3 regions of the Embleya sp. NPDC059213 genome follow, and region 3 is predicted to be linked to each of the others. Evidence: riboswitches for the same ligand, from Rfam matches in the RefSeq annotation. Region 3 holds a riboswitch; each other region holds the start of a gene.
The links. Region 3 has a riboswitch for cyclic di-AMP ahead of ACFXMF_RS02865 (transglycosylase family protein). Riboswitches for the same ligand answer to the same signal wherever they lie in the genome.
Positions count from the first base shown of each region.

Region 1: linked by a shared signal. The riboswitch ahead of ACFXMF_RS44735 (NlpC/P60 family protein) and the one ahead of ACFXMF_RS02865 (transglycosylase family protein) in region 3 are both predicted to bind cyclic di-AMP.
Region 2: linked by a shared signal. The riboswitch ahead of ACFXMF_RS44510 (transglycosylase family protein) and the one ahead of ACFXMF_RS02865 (transglycosylase family protein) in region 3 are both predicted to bind cyclic di-AMP.

Region 1 is NZ_JBHZAV010000275.1:403-5,254, forward strand. It holds gene pcrA (DNA helicase PcrA) at 1-2,155, opposite strand, end outside; gene ACFXMF_RS44725 (PIG-L deacetylase family protein) at 2,275-2,994, shown strand; gene ACFXMF_RS44730 (hypothetical protein) at 3,013-3,369, opposite strand; cyclic di-AMP (ydaO/yuaA leader) riboswitch at 3,707-3,850, shown strand; gene ACFXMF_RS44735 (NlpC/P60 family protein) at 3,860-4,852, shown strand, end outside.
Region 2 is NZ_JBHZAV010000268.1:3,829-8,680, reverse strand. It holds gene ACFXMF_RS44510 (transglycosylase family protein) at 69-1,334, opposite strand; cyclic di-AMP (ydaO/yuaA leader) riboswitch at 1,366-1,597, opposite strand; gene ACFXMF_RS44505 (hypothetical protein) at 2,335-2,586, shown strand; gene ACFXMF_RS44500 (aldo/keto reductase) at 2,687-3,559, opposite strand; gene ACFXMF_RS44495 (ATP-binding protein) at 3,814-4,852, shown strand, end outside.
Region 3 is NZ_JBHZAV010000004.1:64,624-70,530, forward strand. It holds gene ACFXMF_RS02850 (Tm-1-like ATP-binding domain-containing protein) at 1-791, shown strand, start outside; gene ACFXMF_RS02855 (phosphoenolpyruvate hydrolase family protein) at 793-1,617, shown strand; gene ACFXMF_RS02860 (EthD family reductase) at 1,699-2,034, shown strand; cyclic di-AMP (ydaO/yuaA leader) riboswitch at 2,226-2,420, shown strand; gene ACFXMF_RS02865 (transglycosylase family protein) at 2,526-3,158, shown strand; gene ACFXMF_RS02870 (DUF6421 family protein) at 3,869-5,245, shown strand; gene ACFXMF_RS02875 (SDR family NAD(P)-dependent oxidoreductase) at 5,292-5,907, shown strand, end outside.

The DNA.
Region 1 (4,852 bases), on a different contig from region 3:
CGTAGAGCCGCTCGCGGGCACGGGTGATGCCCACGTAGGCGAGCCGACGCTCCTCCTCCAGCTCCTTCGCGTCGCCCAGCGAACGCATGTGCGGGAAGACGCCGTCCTCCAGGCCGGTCAGGAACACCGTGGGGAACTCCAGGCCCTTGGCGGTGTGCAGGGTCATCAGGGTGACCACGCCGCCGTCGTCGCCGTCGGTGGGGATCTGGTCGGAGTCGGCCACCAGGGAGACCCGCTCCAGGAAGTCGGCCAGTGTGCCGCCGCCGCCCTCCTGGGCCTGGGCCTGCTCGAACTCCAGTGCGACCGCCGCGAGTTCCTGGAGGTTCTCGATCCGGGTCTCGTCCTGCGGGTCGCTGGACGCCTGCAACTCGGCCAGGTAGCCGGTCTGTTCCAGGATCGCCTCCAGCACGGTGGCCGGACCCGCGCCACCGTCCACGACCGCGGTGAGGTCGTCCAGCAACCGGACGAAGCCGTTGACCGCGTTGGCGGACCGCTTGGCCAGGCCCGGCGCGTCCTCCGCCCGGCGCAGCGCCTGGGCGAACGGGATCCGGTCGCGCGCGGCCAGCACGTCCAGGCACGCCTCGGCCCGGTCGCCGATGCCGCGCTTGGGCACGTTCAGGATCCGTCGCAGCGAGACCGTGTCGTCCGGGTTGGCCAGCAGTCGCAGATACGCGAGCACGTCGCGGACCTCGCGGCGCTCGTAGAAGCGCACGCCGCCGACGACCTTGTACGGCAGCCCGACCCGGATGAACACTTCCTCGAACACCCGGGACTGGGCGTTGGTCCGGTAGAACACCGCGACCTGGCCCGGCTTGGTCTTGCCCGCGTCGGTGAGCCGATCCACCTCGTCCGCGACGAACTGGGCCTCGTCGTGCTCGTCGTCCGCGACGTAGCCGACGATCGCGGAGCCCGCGCCGGCGTCCGTCCACAGGTTCTTCGCGCGCCGGTTGCTGTTGCGCTCGATCACCGCGTTGGCCGCGCTCAGGATGGTCTGTGTGGACCGGTAGTTCTGCTCCAGCAGGATGGTCCGGGCGTTCGGGTAGTCCGCCTCGAAGTCGAGGATGTTGCGGATGGTCGCGCCGCGGAACGCGTAGATCGACTGGTCCGCGTCACCCACCACGCACAGCTCGGCCGGTTCGAGCCCGACGAGCCCGGCCTCGGCGGGGTTGACCAATTCGCCGTCCGCGGTAAGGCGCGGGCCGCTGCCCGCGGCGCCGCCGACCAATTCGCGCACCAGCATGTACTGCGCGTGGTTGGTGTCCTGGTACTCGTCGACCAGCACGTGTCGAAAGCGCCGCCGGTAGTGCTCCGCGACGTCCGGGAACGCCTGGAGCAGGTGCACCGTGGTCATGATCAGGTCGTCGAAGTCCAGCGCGTTGGCCTGGCGCAGCCGCTCCTGGTACATCGTGTACGCCTGCGCCAGGATGCGCTCGGTCTCGTTGATCGCCTTCGCGGCGAAGTCCTCGTGATCGATCAGCTCGTTCTTGAGGTTGGACACCTGCGCGTTGAACTTGCGCGGCGGGAACTTCTTCGGGTCCAGGTCCAGGTCGCGACAGACCATCGCCATCAGCCGCTGCTGGTCGGCCGAGTCGTAGATCGAGAACGACGAACTCATGCCGAGCTTCTTGTACTGCTGCCGCAGGACGCGCACGCACGCCGAGTGGAACGTGGACACCCACATCGCCTTGGTGCGCGGTCCGACCAGTGCCTCCACCCGCTCGCGCATCTCGGCGGCGGCCTTGTTGGTGAAGGTGATCGCCAGGATCTCGCCGGGGTGCGCACCGCGCGCGGCGAGCAGGTGGGCGATGCGATGGGTCAACACGCGGGTCTTGCCGGAGCCCGCGCCGGCCACGATGAGCAGCGGGGTCCCTTCGTGGACGACCGCGGCGCGCTGTTGCGGGTTCATCCCGTCGAGCAACCGGGCCGGATCGACCACCGGGCGCGGGGCGCCGTTGCGGTAGTAGGCGTCGCGCGGCTCGGCCGGCGGCGCGTACTGCCCTTCGTAGAGGTCCTCCGGATAGTCCTCCGGCAGGCCGTATACCTGGTTGTCGTCCGGCTCGGGCGGCAGCGGGATGTCGTCCGCGGGGCTCGTGGGGGACTTCTTGGCCGCGGTCTCGAAACCGGGCAGGGGGATGTCGTCGAAGAGGCTGCTCATCGTTCCCCGAGTCTAGGTGGGTAACAAGCGAGTCGTGCTCGGCCCTTTGTACCGAGCGAGGATCGTCGCGCCGACGACGGGTTTCCCGTCGTCGGGTCGACCGGATCAAGGAGTACATCGTGCTGGACGATCGCGACGTGGAGCGGGTCCTGGTGCTGGCCGCGCACCCCGACGACATCGATTACGGGGCGGCCGGGACGGTGGCGACCTGGACCGAGGCCGGGATCGAGGTGAGCTATTGCCTGGTCACCGACGGGGACGCGGGCGGCTTCGACCCGGCGGTGCCGCGGTCCGAGATCGGCGGGATCCGGCGGGCCGAGCAGAGCGCGGCGGCGGCGCACGTGGGGGTGCGGCGGTTGTACTGGCTCGGTCATCCGGACGGGCGGCTGGCGGCGACCTTCGAGCTGCGGCGCGACATCACCCGGGTGATCCGGCAGGTGCGACCGCAGCGCATGGTGATCCCGAGCCCGGAGCGGGACTGGAACCGGCTCGCGCCCAGTCATCCGGATCATCTGGAGGCGGGCGAGGCGGCGATGCGGGCGATCTATCCGGACGCCCGGAATCCGTTCGCGCACCCCGAGCTGCTGGAGGTGGAGGGGCTGAAGGAGTGGACCGTGTCGGAGACGTGGTTGTCGCCGACGCCGGCACCGGATCACGCGGTCGAGGTGAGCGCGGTGTTCGAACGCAAGATGGCGGCGCTGTTGTCGCACGCGAGTCAGACGAGTCACCTGTCCGGGCTGCGCGAGCAGGTCGCCGGGATGCTCACCGGCAACGCCGAGCGCTTCGGGCTGGGGGCGGGGCTGATGGCCGAGGTGTTCCGGGTGGTGGACACCCGGTAGGGCGGGGCGGCCCGGGCCTCAGGTCCACATGACCGCGATGGCGATGTTCGCCACGGTCAACAGGCCGATCGCGCCGAGCACCTTCGAGGACACCCGGTCCGCGGCGCGATTGCCCCAGACCAGCAGCAGGATGGCCAGCAGGATCACCAGCTTGGTGCCGATCTTGGCGTTGTCCACGTCCTTGTCCAGACCCGCCTGGACCACGCCGACCAGCGCCAGGCCGGTGACCAGCATGGTCAGCGCGCCGTGCGTCATCGCGGGCACGATCCGCCCGTCGCCGGCGCGCAGCGCGGACATCTGGGTGAGGAAGCCGCCGAGCAGGGACGCGATGCCCACGATGTGCAGGATCAGCAGGATCTGCCGCAGAACGTCCACGTCGTACAACTCCTCGTCGACCGTCGCGCGGCATCCGGGACGCCGCTGCAGTTGCCGCCGCAGCTTAGCCGGCGGCCGGTCGATGATCATCGGCGGGTCATATGCCGGCAATATTCGCCAAATCGACTCAAGATCGACTTTCGGGAATCCGGGCGCTTTTCCCGTGATACGCGGAGAAGGAAACGGCGGGATTGGTAAAGTTTTGGCAATGCAGGGGCCAATGGTGATGGTCGTGACACGGCTGTGACTAGTGTTCTCCGACAGGCGATCGGACTCGACGTCGGCCACCCGGTCGGCACGATCGCCTCCGCCGAATTCGGGGACGTCTTTCGGTGATGTCGGGCAACCGCCGTCATCGCGATGCGAAGCCGGAACCGGGGACCCTCGCAGTCCCTGGGGTGAATCGGTGCTCCGGCACCGTAGGGCGCCTTCTTCCGCCCGAACCCGTCAGCTAACCCGGTAGGCGGCCGAGGAAGGAGACCCGCCACCAGTGGCGTCCCAACGTCGACCCGGGCAGCACCGCAAGCCCAAGCCGCGCACCGCCGTGCGTACCGCAGCGACCGTCGTCACGGCCGCGGCGACCATGACCGGCGTGATGACCTTCGCCGGCACCGCGAGCGCGGATCCCGCGCAGACGTTCCAGCAGACCAAGGATCGCGTCAACCAACTGCACAGCGACGTGGTCAAGGCCACCGACGCCGCCAACGGCGTCGAGGAGCAGATCACCAAGCAGCAGGGCACCGCGAACCAGACGCAGGCCCGGATCACCGAGGAACAGACCGCGCTGAACGCCCTGCGCGACCAGATCGGTGTCCTGGCGGCCAACCAGTACCGCACCGGCGGCCTGCCCCCGTCGCTCTCGCTCGCGCTCAGCGGCGACCCCGAGGGCTACCTGCAGAAGTCGCAGATGATGTCCCAGCTCGACGGCCAGCAGGCCGCCAAGCTGAAGCAGATCGCGGCGCAGGCCCGCGTCCTCCAGCAGGACCGCACCGAGGCGTCCGCGCAGCTCGCCGATCTGGAGAAGCTGCGCACCGAGCTGAACAAGAACAAGACCGACATCCAGGCCAAGCTGGCCGAGGCGAACCGACTTCTGAACACGCTCACCGAGCAGCAGAAGAAGGACGTCCTGGACTCGGACGAGCACGCGAACGACTCCACCTCGCGGAGCAACGACCGCAGCTCGCGGGACAAGGACAAGGAAACGCCGCCGGCGACCAACATCCCGGCCTCCGGCCGGGCCCAGGCCGCGATCAACTTCGCGTTGGCGCAGATCGGCAAGCCGTACGTCTCCGGCGCCGAGGGCCCCGGCTCGTACGACTGCTCGGGCCTGACCCAGGCGTCCTGGAAGGCCGCGAACGTCTCGCTCACCCGCACCACCTGGACCCAGATCAACGACGGTCCGCGGATCGCCAAGAGCGCCCTGCAACCGGGCGACCTGGTCTTCTTCTACTCGGACAACCGGCACGTGGGCATGTACATCGGC
Region 2 (4,852 bases), on a different contig from region 3:
GCCCGGCCCTGGCTGCGGCTACTGCACGGCGGCTGTCGCCGTGCGGTTACTGCCTGTTGACGCTCGGATCAGAGGTTGACGCCGTGCGCGCGCAGGTAGGTGACCGGGTTGATGCCGCTGCCGTAGTTCGGGGTGGTGCGGATCTCGAAGTGCAGGTGCGGGCCGGTCACGTTGCCGGTCGCGCCGGAGAGGCCGATCTGCTGACCGGTGCTCACCGTGGCACCGACGCGAACGCTGATGCTGGACAGGTGCGCGTACTGCGAGTACTTGCCGTCCGCGTGCTTGATGACGACCTCGTTGCCGTAGGCACCACCGTTGCCGGCGCTGACCACGGTGCCCGAGGTGATCGCCTTCACCGAGGTGCCGGTGCCGACCACGAAGTCCTGGCCGGTGTGGCTGCCGCTGGACCACAGCTTGCCGCCGGTGCCGAACGCGGTGCCCAGCGAGCCGCTCACGGGAGCGACGTAGCCGGAGGCGTTGACCGAGGAGCTGCCGGCCTTGACCGAGGCACCCTTGGTCGCGACCGGGGCCTTCTCCTTGACCGTGGTCTTCGGAGCGACCTTCACCGACGCGGAGGGCTTGGCCTGCGACGTGGTCGTGGTCGTGGTCTCGGTCTTGGGCGCGGCCTTCGGCGCGACCTCGGCCTTGGCGGTGGCGGCGGCCTTGGCCTTGCCGGACAGCTTGAGCTTCTGACCGATCTGGATGACGTCCGGGTTGCCACCGATCACGGCGCGGTTGTCGGCGTACAGCTTGTGCCAACCACCGGTGACGGCCTTGTCCGCGGCGATCTTGGACAGGGTGTCACCCTTGACCACGGAGTACGAGGAGGTGGTCGACGCGGCGGCCGGGACGACCTCGATCTTCGGGGCCGGGGCGGTGGTCGGCGCGGACTCGGCCGGCTTCTCGGCGGCCTTGGGGGCCACCGTGACCGAGGTCTTGGCCGAGCCGGCGGCCTTGGTGCTCGGCGAGACGGCGGGCTTGGCGCCGCCCTTGGTCAGACCCGCCGGGCCGGAGGTGTTCGGCCACGCGCCGGGGCCCTGCACGGCGAGGACCTTCTCCGCGATGGCGATCTGCTGGTCCTTGGTGGCCAGGTCGGCACGCGGGGCGTACTGCTGACCGCCGAACTCGTTCCAGGTGCTCTGGGTGAACTGCAGGCCACCGTAGAAACCGTTGCCGGTGTTGATGTGCCAGTTGCCCGAGCTCTCGCCCATGGCGACCTTGTCCCAGGTGGAGACGGAGGCGGCGTTGGCGGTCGCGAGACCGGTGATCAGCGGGGCGGCGACGATCGCGCCGGCCATTCCGAGGGTGAGCGCGAGACGCGTCTTCTTGGGCATACGGGCAGGGGTGTTGAACGACTGCACGAAGATTTTCCTTCTCCCACGCCTACGAAGTGAGCTGTCGGATTCGGGCTGGAGAGTCTCGCCCGGCCGTGTTCGGCCCTCGTGAGAGGGACGGGCACGGCTTCACCCCAAGCCGTCCGAATGGGCGTCTGCGTCACAGACGCCCGGGACGGCATTCCACTTGGTTCCCCCGCTCCTGCCTTTCGGGTTTCGTACCGTGGCCTCGCTCCGGCGGCAGGATTCGGCGAACCGGGAGACCATTTCGCCGAGCACCGGACCGGTGTGGCGAAGCACCAAGCTACGCACACCCCGACCGGGAACCAAACATCACGATTCGCCGAAACCGAAAAATCAGGACGTAAGCGTGGAATATCGGGACCTAAAGTCCCGGACGCGGTACGCATTGTGCCCGAGTTGCTCACGCTGAGCCGATAGGGGAATCACCATGGGTGAAATTCCGGAAAACTCGGTTCACGCTGCGTACGAGTTCCTGACCATCGGTATGCGTGATGTGACGTGCGTCATGCGCTCGATAGCGGAGCGTCCGAATTACCCCCATATATACGTCCCAATTTGCCTGCCGGCCCGGTCTCCGCCGGGGTTGTGACCGCCGGGAAGTGGTGCGCGTCTCGGGGCTTCACTTGGATTCGATCCGCCTCATGGGGACGACGCTCTCCGGCAGAGCCTGCTGTTTCGCTGCCCGGCCGGCGTCGTCGATACCGAGTACGTGGCGCGGGTGGGTCGAGATGGCCCGTTGCATCAGGGCGGCGCGTTCGGGGTTGTCGGCGGTGGTCTCCCGGGACCTCGTAGCGGGTGCCCGGTCGAGCGCGACCGGGAGCCGTATCGGCTCGGCGGTCCCGGCGACGGGACGCTCGCGGCACCGGGCGCGGCCGGTCCCGTTCGGGCCCGGCCCCGGTCACCCCCCGTATTCAGGCCCGCCAACCTCGTCGATCGGGTGGCTTGGGACGGAGGGGGTGGGGGCATGGGGGCGGGCATGGAACGATTCGAGATTGCCATCTTCCCGTTCAACGACCAGGACATGGCCGCCGACGCCCGGGGCCCGGCGGTGCGCTCGGCGGTGGTCGAGGCCACCGGCGAGGTCGGCGCATCGGGCCATCCGCGCTACGCGGGTGAGGGTGTGGTGGCCGACATCGACCCGAGGTCGCGCACGGTGGAGGCGATCACCATCGACGGCGCCGAGATCGAGGACGGGTGGAGCGTGCGGATCGTCCCGGCACCGGGCTGAGCCGATACCGACGAGGGCGGCCGTCGACACCGCGGACCCGCGGGTCGAACAGCCGCCCTCGACATCGTTTCCGGCCGACCCGGCGGGTCGGCGATCGGGCTCAGACCGCGGCGGACAGCGCCTCGAACTGCTCGTCGGACAGTCGGATTCGGGCCGCCTCGGTGTTCTCCTCCAGGTGCGCGACGCTGGAGGTGCCCGGGATCGGCAGCAAGACCGGGGAGCGGTGCAGCAGCCAGGCCAGCGCCAACTGTGAGGGCGCGGCGCCCTGTTCCTTGGCGACCTGCTCCAACGGACCGCCCGGCCGCGCGAGTTGGCCGGTGGCGATCGGGAACCACGGGATGAACGCGATGTTCTCGGCCGTCGCGTAGTCGAGCACGCTCTCCGACTTGCGGTCGGCCAGGTTGTACAGGTTCTGCACGGAGACGATCTCGACGATCTCCCGGGCCTGGCGCAACTGCTCCACGGTGACCTCGGACAGGCCGATGTGCCGGATCTTGCCCTCCTGCTGCAACGCGCCGAGTTCACCGAGCTGGTCCGCGAGCGGGACCTGCGGGTCGATCCGGTGCAGCTGGTAGAGGTCGATCCGCTCCAGGCCGAGGTGACGCAGGCTCAGTTCGGTCTGCTGGCGCAGGTATTCGGGCCGGCCCAGGGCGCGCCATTCGCCCGGTCCGGTGCGGGCGAAGCCGCCCTTGGTGGCGATCACCACGTCCTCGGCGTACGGGTGCAGCGCCTCACGGATGAGTTGTTCGTTGACGAACGGGCCGTACGAGTCGGCCGTATCGATCAGATTCACCCCCAGTTCGACGGCGCGGCGCAATACCCGGATCGCCTCTTGGCGGTCCTTTGGTTCGCCCCAGACACCGGTTCCGGTGAGTTGCATGGCGCCGTACCCGAGCCGGTGCACCGGCAGGTCGCCGCCGAGCGGGAAGACACCGGAGGCGTGGGCGGGGCCGGACGCGGACGAGACGGTCATCGGTTCTCCGTAGGGGTCGGGCGGCCCGGGCGGGCCGGACGGCGCGGACGAGGTCGAGGCCATTGTGCCCCCGGCCTCGGGCGTGGTCACCGGGATACGTCCCGCACGCGTGGTGCAGGTCCCCGGTGACGTGTCCATCCGCAGGATGACCAAGTTCGGGCGCGTACTTGTACACAACGACGCATTCGCGGCAGGGCGCTGCTCCCTAGTGTGTGCCACTCGTCGAGGCACTCGATCCACGGATGGAGCTGTTCATGGTCTGGCTCATACAGGACTATCGCGAGGAGGACCTCGCGGCGGTGGTGCACCTGATCGACACCACGACCGAACTCGGCCAGGAGTCGGTCTTCTCGCTGTCGGAGTGCATCAACGCGCTGACTTCGCGACAGCCGGCGGTGGTTGCCCGGCGGGACGGCGCGGTGGTCGGTGCGGCGCTGGCCACGGTCTCCGAGGGGCGGGCCTGGGTGATGCGGATCGCCATCTCGCCCCCCGCGCGCGGCCTGGGGCTGACCAGTACGCTGCTGCTCGCGCTGGAACGCCGGTTGGTCGAGGACCGGGTGCGCCGGATCGCCTACGTGCTGCCCGAGGAGGACTCGCGCGAGTTGGGGCTGCGCAACGCGGGCTACGAACGGCGGCCGGCGGTGGCCTACTTCGAGAAGGTCGAGCCGGTCGACGACCATGCGGCGGAAACCCTGGACCGGCTCGGCGGGCGGATGTTGCCGGGCGACCTGTGGTCGAAGGTGGCCGGCATGGAGGTGGAGAAGAACCTGATCGAGCGGCGGGTGGTGTTGCCACTGGCGGATCCCGAGCGGGCCTTCCGACACGGCGTCGAACCGCCCAGCGCGATCGCGTTGTTCGGCCCGCCCGGGACCGGCAAGACCACCTTCGCCCGGGCGATCGCCTCCCGTCTGGGTTGGCCGTTCGTGGAACTGCTGCCCTCGCGGCTGGCCGACGGCGGCAACCTGGCCGCCGCGCTGCGCGAGGCGTTCGGGCGGCTGGCCCGGCTGGAGCGGATCGTGGTGTTCATCGACGAGGTCGAGGAGATCGCGCCGGTCCGGCACGCCCGGCCCAGTGCCGGCCACGCGGTGACCAACGAACTGCTCAAGCTGATCCCGGCGTTCCGCGAACACGGCGATCGGCTGCTGGTGTGCGCGACCAACTCGGTGCGCTCGCTGGACCCGGCGTTCCTGCGGCCGGGGCGGTTCGACTACATCATCCCGGTGGGCACACCGGACGCGGATGCGCGGCGGGCGATGTGGACCCGGTACGCGTCGGCGCGCCCGGACGTGGACC
Region 3 (5,907 bases):
CCGGGATAAATCGGCTCTCCGAGCGCATCCTGGGCAACGCGGCGGACGCGATCGCCGGGATGGCCGGCGGTTACGCCGAGGATCGTGCGGCGGTCGCGGGGGTGACCGGCGAGGGGCGTCCGCTGGTCGCCGCGTCGATGTTCGGGGTGACCACCCCGGCGGTGGACGCCGCCCGCGAGCGGCTCACCGAGCTGGGCTACGAGGTGCTGGTCTTCCACGCCACCGGGGCGGGCGGCACGTCGATGGAGAATCTGGCCGAGGCGGGCTTCTTGGCCGGGATCCTCGACCTGACCACCACCGAGCTGGCCGACGACCTGGTCGGCGGGGTGCTCAGCGCGGGTCCCGAGCGGCTGACTGCGGCCGGCCGGATGGGGCTGCCGCAGGTGGTCAGCGTCGGCGCGCTGGACATGGTCAACTTCGGCCCGCGCAACACCGTGCCCGAGCGGTTCGAGGAGCGGCAGCTCTACGTGCACAACCCGACCGTGACGCTGATGCGCACCACCCCCGCGGAGAACGCCGAGCTGGGTCGGCGGATCGCCGCCAAGCTGGTCGCCGCGACCGGCCCCACCGCGCTCTACCTGCCCTTGCACGGGGTCTCGGCGATCGACGTCGAGGGCGCGCCCTTCTACGATTCCGTCGCCGACAAGGCGCTGTTCGACGAGCTGCGAGCGGGGCTCGCGGGCAGCTCCGTCGAGGTGCACGAGGCGGCGACGGACATCAACGATCCGGCGTTCGCCACGGCGGCGGCGGATCGACTGCACGAAATGATCACGAAGGGACGCGTGGACTGAGATGAACGGACGCGAGGCGCGGGGCCGACTGCACAGGACGGTCGAGCAGGGCGGCGTCGTGATCGGCGCGGGCGCGGGCACGGGACTGTCGGCCAAGTGCGCCGAGGCCGGCGGGGTGGACCTGATCATCATCTACAACTCGGGCCGCTACCGAATGGCCGGTCGGGGTTCGCTCGCCGGGCTGCTGCCCTACGGGGACGCCAACGCGATCGTGGTCGAGATGGCGGGCGAGGTGCTGCCGGTGGTCCAGGGCACCCCGGTACTGGCGGGCGTGTGCGGCACCGATCCGTTCCGGATCATGCCGCACTTCCTGGACCAGCTCGCCGCGATGGGCTTCGCGGGTGTGCAGAACTTCCCCACGGTCGGGCTGTTCGACGGCGTCTTCCGGCAGAACCTGGAGGAGACCGGGATGGGCTACGACCTGGAGGTGGAGATGATCCGGCTGGCCGCCGAGCGCGGCCTGCTGACCGCCCCCTACGTCTTCGACGCCGAGCAGGCCCGGGCGATGACCGCGGCGGGCGCCGACATCCTGGTCCCGCATCTGGGACTGACCACCAAGGGCAGCATCGGCGCGACCACCGCGGTCACCCTCGACCAGGCGGTGGAGCGGGTGCAGCTCATGCGCGACGCGGCGGCGGAGGTGAACCCCGACGTGCTGGTGCTGTGCCACGGCGGGCCGATCGCCGAACCCGAGGACGCCGCGTACGTGCTGGCCCACACCACCGGCGTGGTCGGCTTCTTCGGCGCCTCCAGCATGGAACGGCTGCCCACCGAGGTGGCCATCACCGAGCAGGCGCGGGCGTTCAAGAGCATCGCCGCGCGCTAGTTCCATCCGGCGCCGGCGCGCCGGACGCACCGGGCACCACCGGCAGGACCCACATCCACCACACGATCGTGAGGATTCGGCATGTACAAGCTGACCGTGCTCTATGGCCACCCCGAGGACCCGGCGGCGTTCGACACCTATTACTGGGAGAAGCACGTCCCGCTCGCCCGCACCATGCCCGGGTTGACCGGCTGGACCATCGGCAAGTGCGAACCGGATCCGTCCGGCGCGCAGCCGCCCTATTACCTGGTGGTCGGGCTGTACGCACCGACCCGCGCCGGTATCGAAGCGACCCTGGATTCGCCGGAGGGGCGGGCCGCGGTGGCCGACGTCGCCAATTTCGCGACCGGCGGGGCGACGTTCCTGTGGGACGAGGAGCGGGTAGTCGTACCTGTGGAGCTGCCCGCGACGGAATAGCTCGTCGCTGAAGCACGGGTGAGCACGCGGCTGCGCACCGTGGACGTCGAAGCCGTGACCTGCGGGGTTGGCGACATATCGGGCAAATCGGTGTTATTCCGCCCTATGGGGCACCTCACAAATCACCCGAAATGTTTGCCAACCCGGCGGAGCGGTGCGTAGCTTCGTGGTTGTTCGCACAAGCGGACTCCCCGGGTGGTACGCCGAATCCTGCCGCCGCCCGAGGGAAGCAGTCGATATCGACTGGCGGCAGGAGCGGGGGAACCAAGTGAGTGCCGACATCGGCCACGTCGATGTCTGGGGTGAAGCCATGCCTGTTGCAGGCGAGGCCGGGCCAATCGTCCGAACCCGACAGCTAACTTCGTAGGCGCCCGACGAGGTAATAAATGACCTTCCGTGCCATCACCGCTCCCGTTCGCTCGCTCTCTCGTGGCCGTCGCGCCGGCATCGCCGTCGCCGCCGGTGCGGGTCTCGTCCTTCCCCTCGTGGGCATGACGGGCAGCGCGAGCGCCGCGACCTCGTCCACGTGGGACGCGGTCGCCCAGTGCGAGAGCACCGGGAACTGGGGTATCAACACGGGCAACGGCTTCTCCGGCGGTCTGCAGTTCACCCCGAGCACCTGGAACGCGTTCGGCGGCAGCCAGTACGCCTCCAGCGCCGCGCAGGCCACCAAGGACCAGCAGATCGCGGTCGCCGAGCGGGTCCTGGCGAGCCAGGGTCCGGGCGCCTGGCCGGTCTGCTCGCAGAAGGCCGGCCTGGGCAAGGGCGGCAACGCCTCCGCCACGGCCGACTCCGCGACCACCGGCAAGACCAAGAGCAAGGTCGAGCCGAAGGCCGCGCCCAAGGCCGAGTCCGTGACCGAGAACGCGCCGAAGACCTCCACCGGCAACGCGCCGAAGGTCCAGGTGCAGGACAAGCAGGACAAGCAGGACGCGCCGAAGTCGGCCGCGACCAAGCAGACTTCGGGTTCCGGCAAGTACACCGTCAAGGCCGGTGACACGCTCTCCGGCGTCGCCGCGAAGCTCGGCGTCAAGGGTGGCTACAAGGCCCTGTACGCCGCGAACGCGGGCGTCATCGGGGGCAACCCCCACCTGATCTCGGTGGGCACCCAGCTCGCCGTCTGATCCAGCGCCACCACGTAGGCCCCGCCGAGTACTTCGGCGGGGCCTACGCCCGTTTCGGGGCAACGGTCAGGCGCGGACGGGCGAGCCCGGGGTGCGCGCCGCCGCGACGGTGCCGAACAGCGTGGCCACGTGTTGCAGGGCGCCGGCCGGCATTCGCCCCGGCGGCAGGATCTCGTCCACGGGATGCACGGGCGCCGCCCCGCCGGCGGGGCGGCCCGCCCGGCGCCTCGGCCGCGTTCTCGCCGGCAACGGTCTTCCTGGTGGTTCTCCAGCCCATGATCGGTGCCTCCACATCGGGTGCCGTCGCGGGACGGCCCGGCCCATCGGACATGCGGGATCGCAGGATCGTTCGCGGGATCGGGCAGCGGGAGTGGATGCGGATCCGAGGGCGCTCCCCGGCCAATATTCCGCTATACGGAATTGGTATTCCATCAAGCAGGACGAAACTGTAGGGACGGGCCGGATCGACGGTCGATAGCCACAGACCTCGGCGACCGGGTCGGCGAAATCTTGAGCCTTCCTCCAGAGGTGCCGGATGCACCGCCGCCGCGCCCGGGAGATGATCGAACAGGGCCGCCCGGCAATCTCAACTTATTCGGGCAAAACATACCCATGACGATAAGATTGCGTTTGGAAGGGCCTTGCGGCGTTAAAATCTTTTGACATAGGTTCGCCTGACCGTGGTTCCTGCTTTCTCCTGAGAGGGTTCCATGTCGAACATGACCCGCGTAGCCGTCCGTACCGCCGTCGATCACCCGCTGTGGCCCGTGCTCAAACGGTCCGTCGCCGACCTGCGTCCGTTGCAGGCCGAGGACGGTTCGATCGAGCCGTCCGGGCACGCGTCCGCCCGGGCGCTGGTGGCCGACATCACCTCCTCGATCACCGGGCTCGCACCGCTGTTCCCGCACGACGAGGCGTACCTCGATGCCGTCGTGGCCGACTTCCGGCGCTGGTCGGCGGACGGTTTCGGCCGCCCCGACTTCCTGGACTCGCTCGTCGCGTTTCGCCCGGAGCGGGACCGGCGGGACGGGCTGGAGCACCTCGTCGTGTTCCCGATGAACACCCAGAACGGCAACCCGAAGCGCAACGTCGAGGCGGTGCTGCTGCGGGTGGTGTGGCCGCAGTGGCTGGCCGAGTTGGAGGCCGGGCGCTACGACAACGCGATGTTCGTGCCGATCGCGTTCGTCGACTTCACCGACGGCTACGACACCGACTCTGCGGTGCTCTTCCCGGAGACGGTGGCCGTGCGCGAGGTGCCGCAGTACACCTGGGGCGGCATCTTCTGCGACCGCGAGGCGGCTCGCTTCCGTCGGGTCGGCGCCGCTGCGGCGCGCACGCTCGGCCTGGAACTTCCGCCGGAGGCGGCGGAGTTGGTGCAGAGCCAGCAACTCGCCCAGGACGCGTTCGTGTTGTGGGACCTGATCCACGACCGCAGCCACATGCGCGGTCCGATGCCGTTCGACCCGTTCATGATCAAGCAGCGGATGCCGTTCTGGATGTACGCGCTGGAGGAGCTGCGGTGTGACCTGACCGCGTTCCGCGAGGCGGTGCGACTGGCCGAGGAGGGCGTGTCGACCGCTCGTTCGGTGCAGTACGCGGTGATCTTCGACCGGCTGTTCCGCTTCCCGGTCACCGGCGGCCGGGTGCGCAACTACGACGGGTTGGGCGGCCAACTGCTGTTCGCCTACCTGCATCGCGCGGGTGTGGTCGAGTGGGCGGACAATCGGCTCACCGTGGACTGGGATCGGATCACCGACGCGGTGCTCGGGCTCTACGACGAGGTGGACCGGCTCTACCGCGCGGGGGTGGATCGCTCGAAGGTCGGCCACTGGCTGGCCGGTTACGCGCTGGTCGCCGAGTACGTGCAGCCGCACCCCGGTTCGGTGTGGGCCAAGGGAGCCGCCGCGCTGCCGATCGACGGGCCGCCGAAGGCGCTCGTGGACGCGGTGTTGCCGGACGAGTTCCCGCTGAGCATGTTCTACGAGGCGCTCAACCGGCGACTGCGCGAGGTGATCGCCTCGACCCGGGGGATCACCGCGGACAGCCCCGCGCAGGATTCGACCGAGCGGGCGGCCGAGGCGTCGTGACGGCCAACGGCGCGGCGAACGACACGGTGAACGAGGAGTGGGTGCGATGAACGGTCTCGACGGTGCGGTGATCGCGGTCGCCGGCGCGGGTGGGCCCGCCGGCCACGCGGTGCTCGCGCGGCTGACGCGGGCCGGTGCGCACGTGTACGGCGCGGACGCGAACGCCGAGCGGTTGCGCGACAGCGTGGACGCGGCGCCCGGGGCCCGCGGCGCGGTGGTGGATCTGCTGGACGCGGCCGCCACCCGCCGATGGGCGGCGGACGTCGAGCGCGAGCACGGTCGGGTGGACGGCCTCGTGCACCTGGTCGGCGGGTGGCGCGGGGGCAAGAAGTTCGGAGACAACTCGCTCGACGACTGGGCCTTCCTGCACGACCTGCTCGTGCGCACCGTGCAGCACACCAGCCTCGCCTTCCACGAGGCGCTCGCCCGCAGTGCGAACGGGCGCTTCGTGTTGGTCTCCGCGGCGGCGGCCGGCCGACCGACCCAGGGCAACGCGGGCTACGCGGCGGCCAAGGCGGCTGCGGAGACCTGGACGCTCGCGCTCGCCGACGCGTTCGCCGAGAGCGACGCGGCGGCCACCATCCTGGTGGTCAAGGCGCTCGTGAACGACGCGATGCGGCAGGCTCGACCCAACGCAAAATTCGCCGGCTTCACCGACGTGG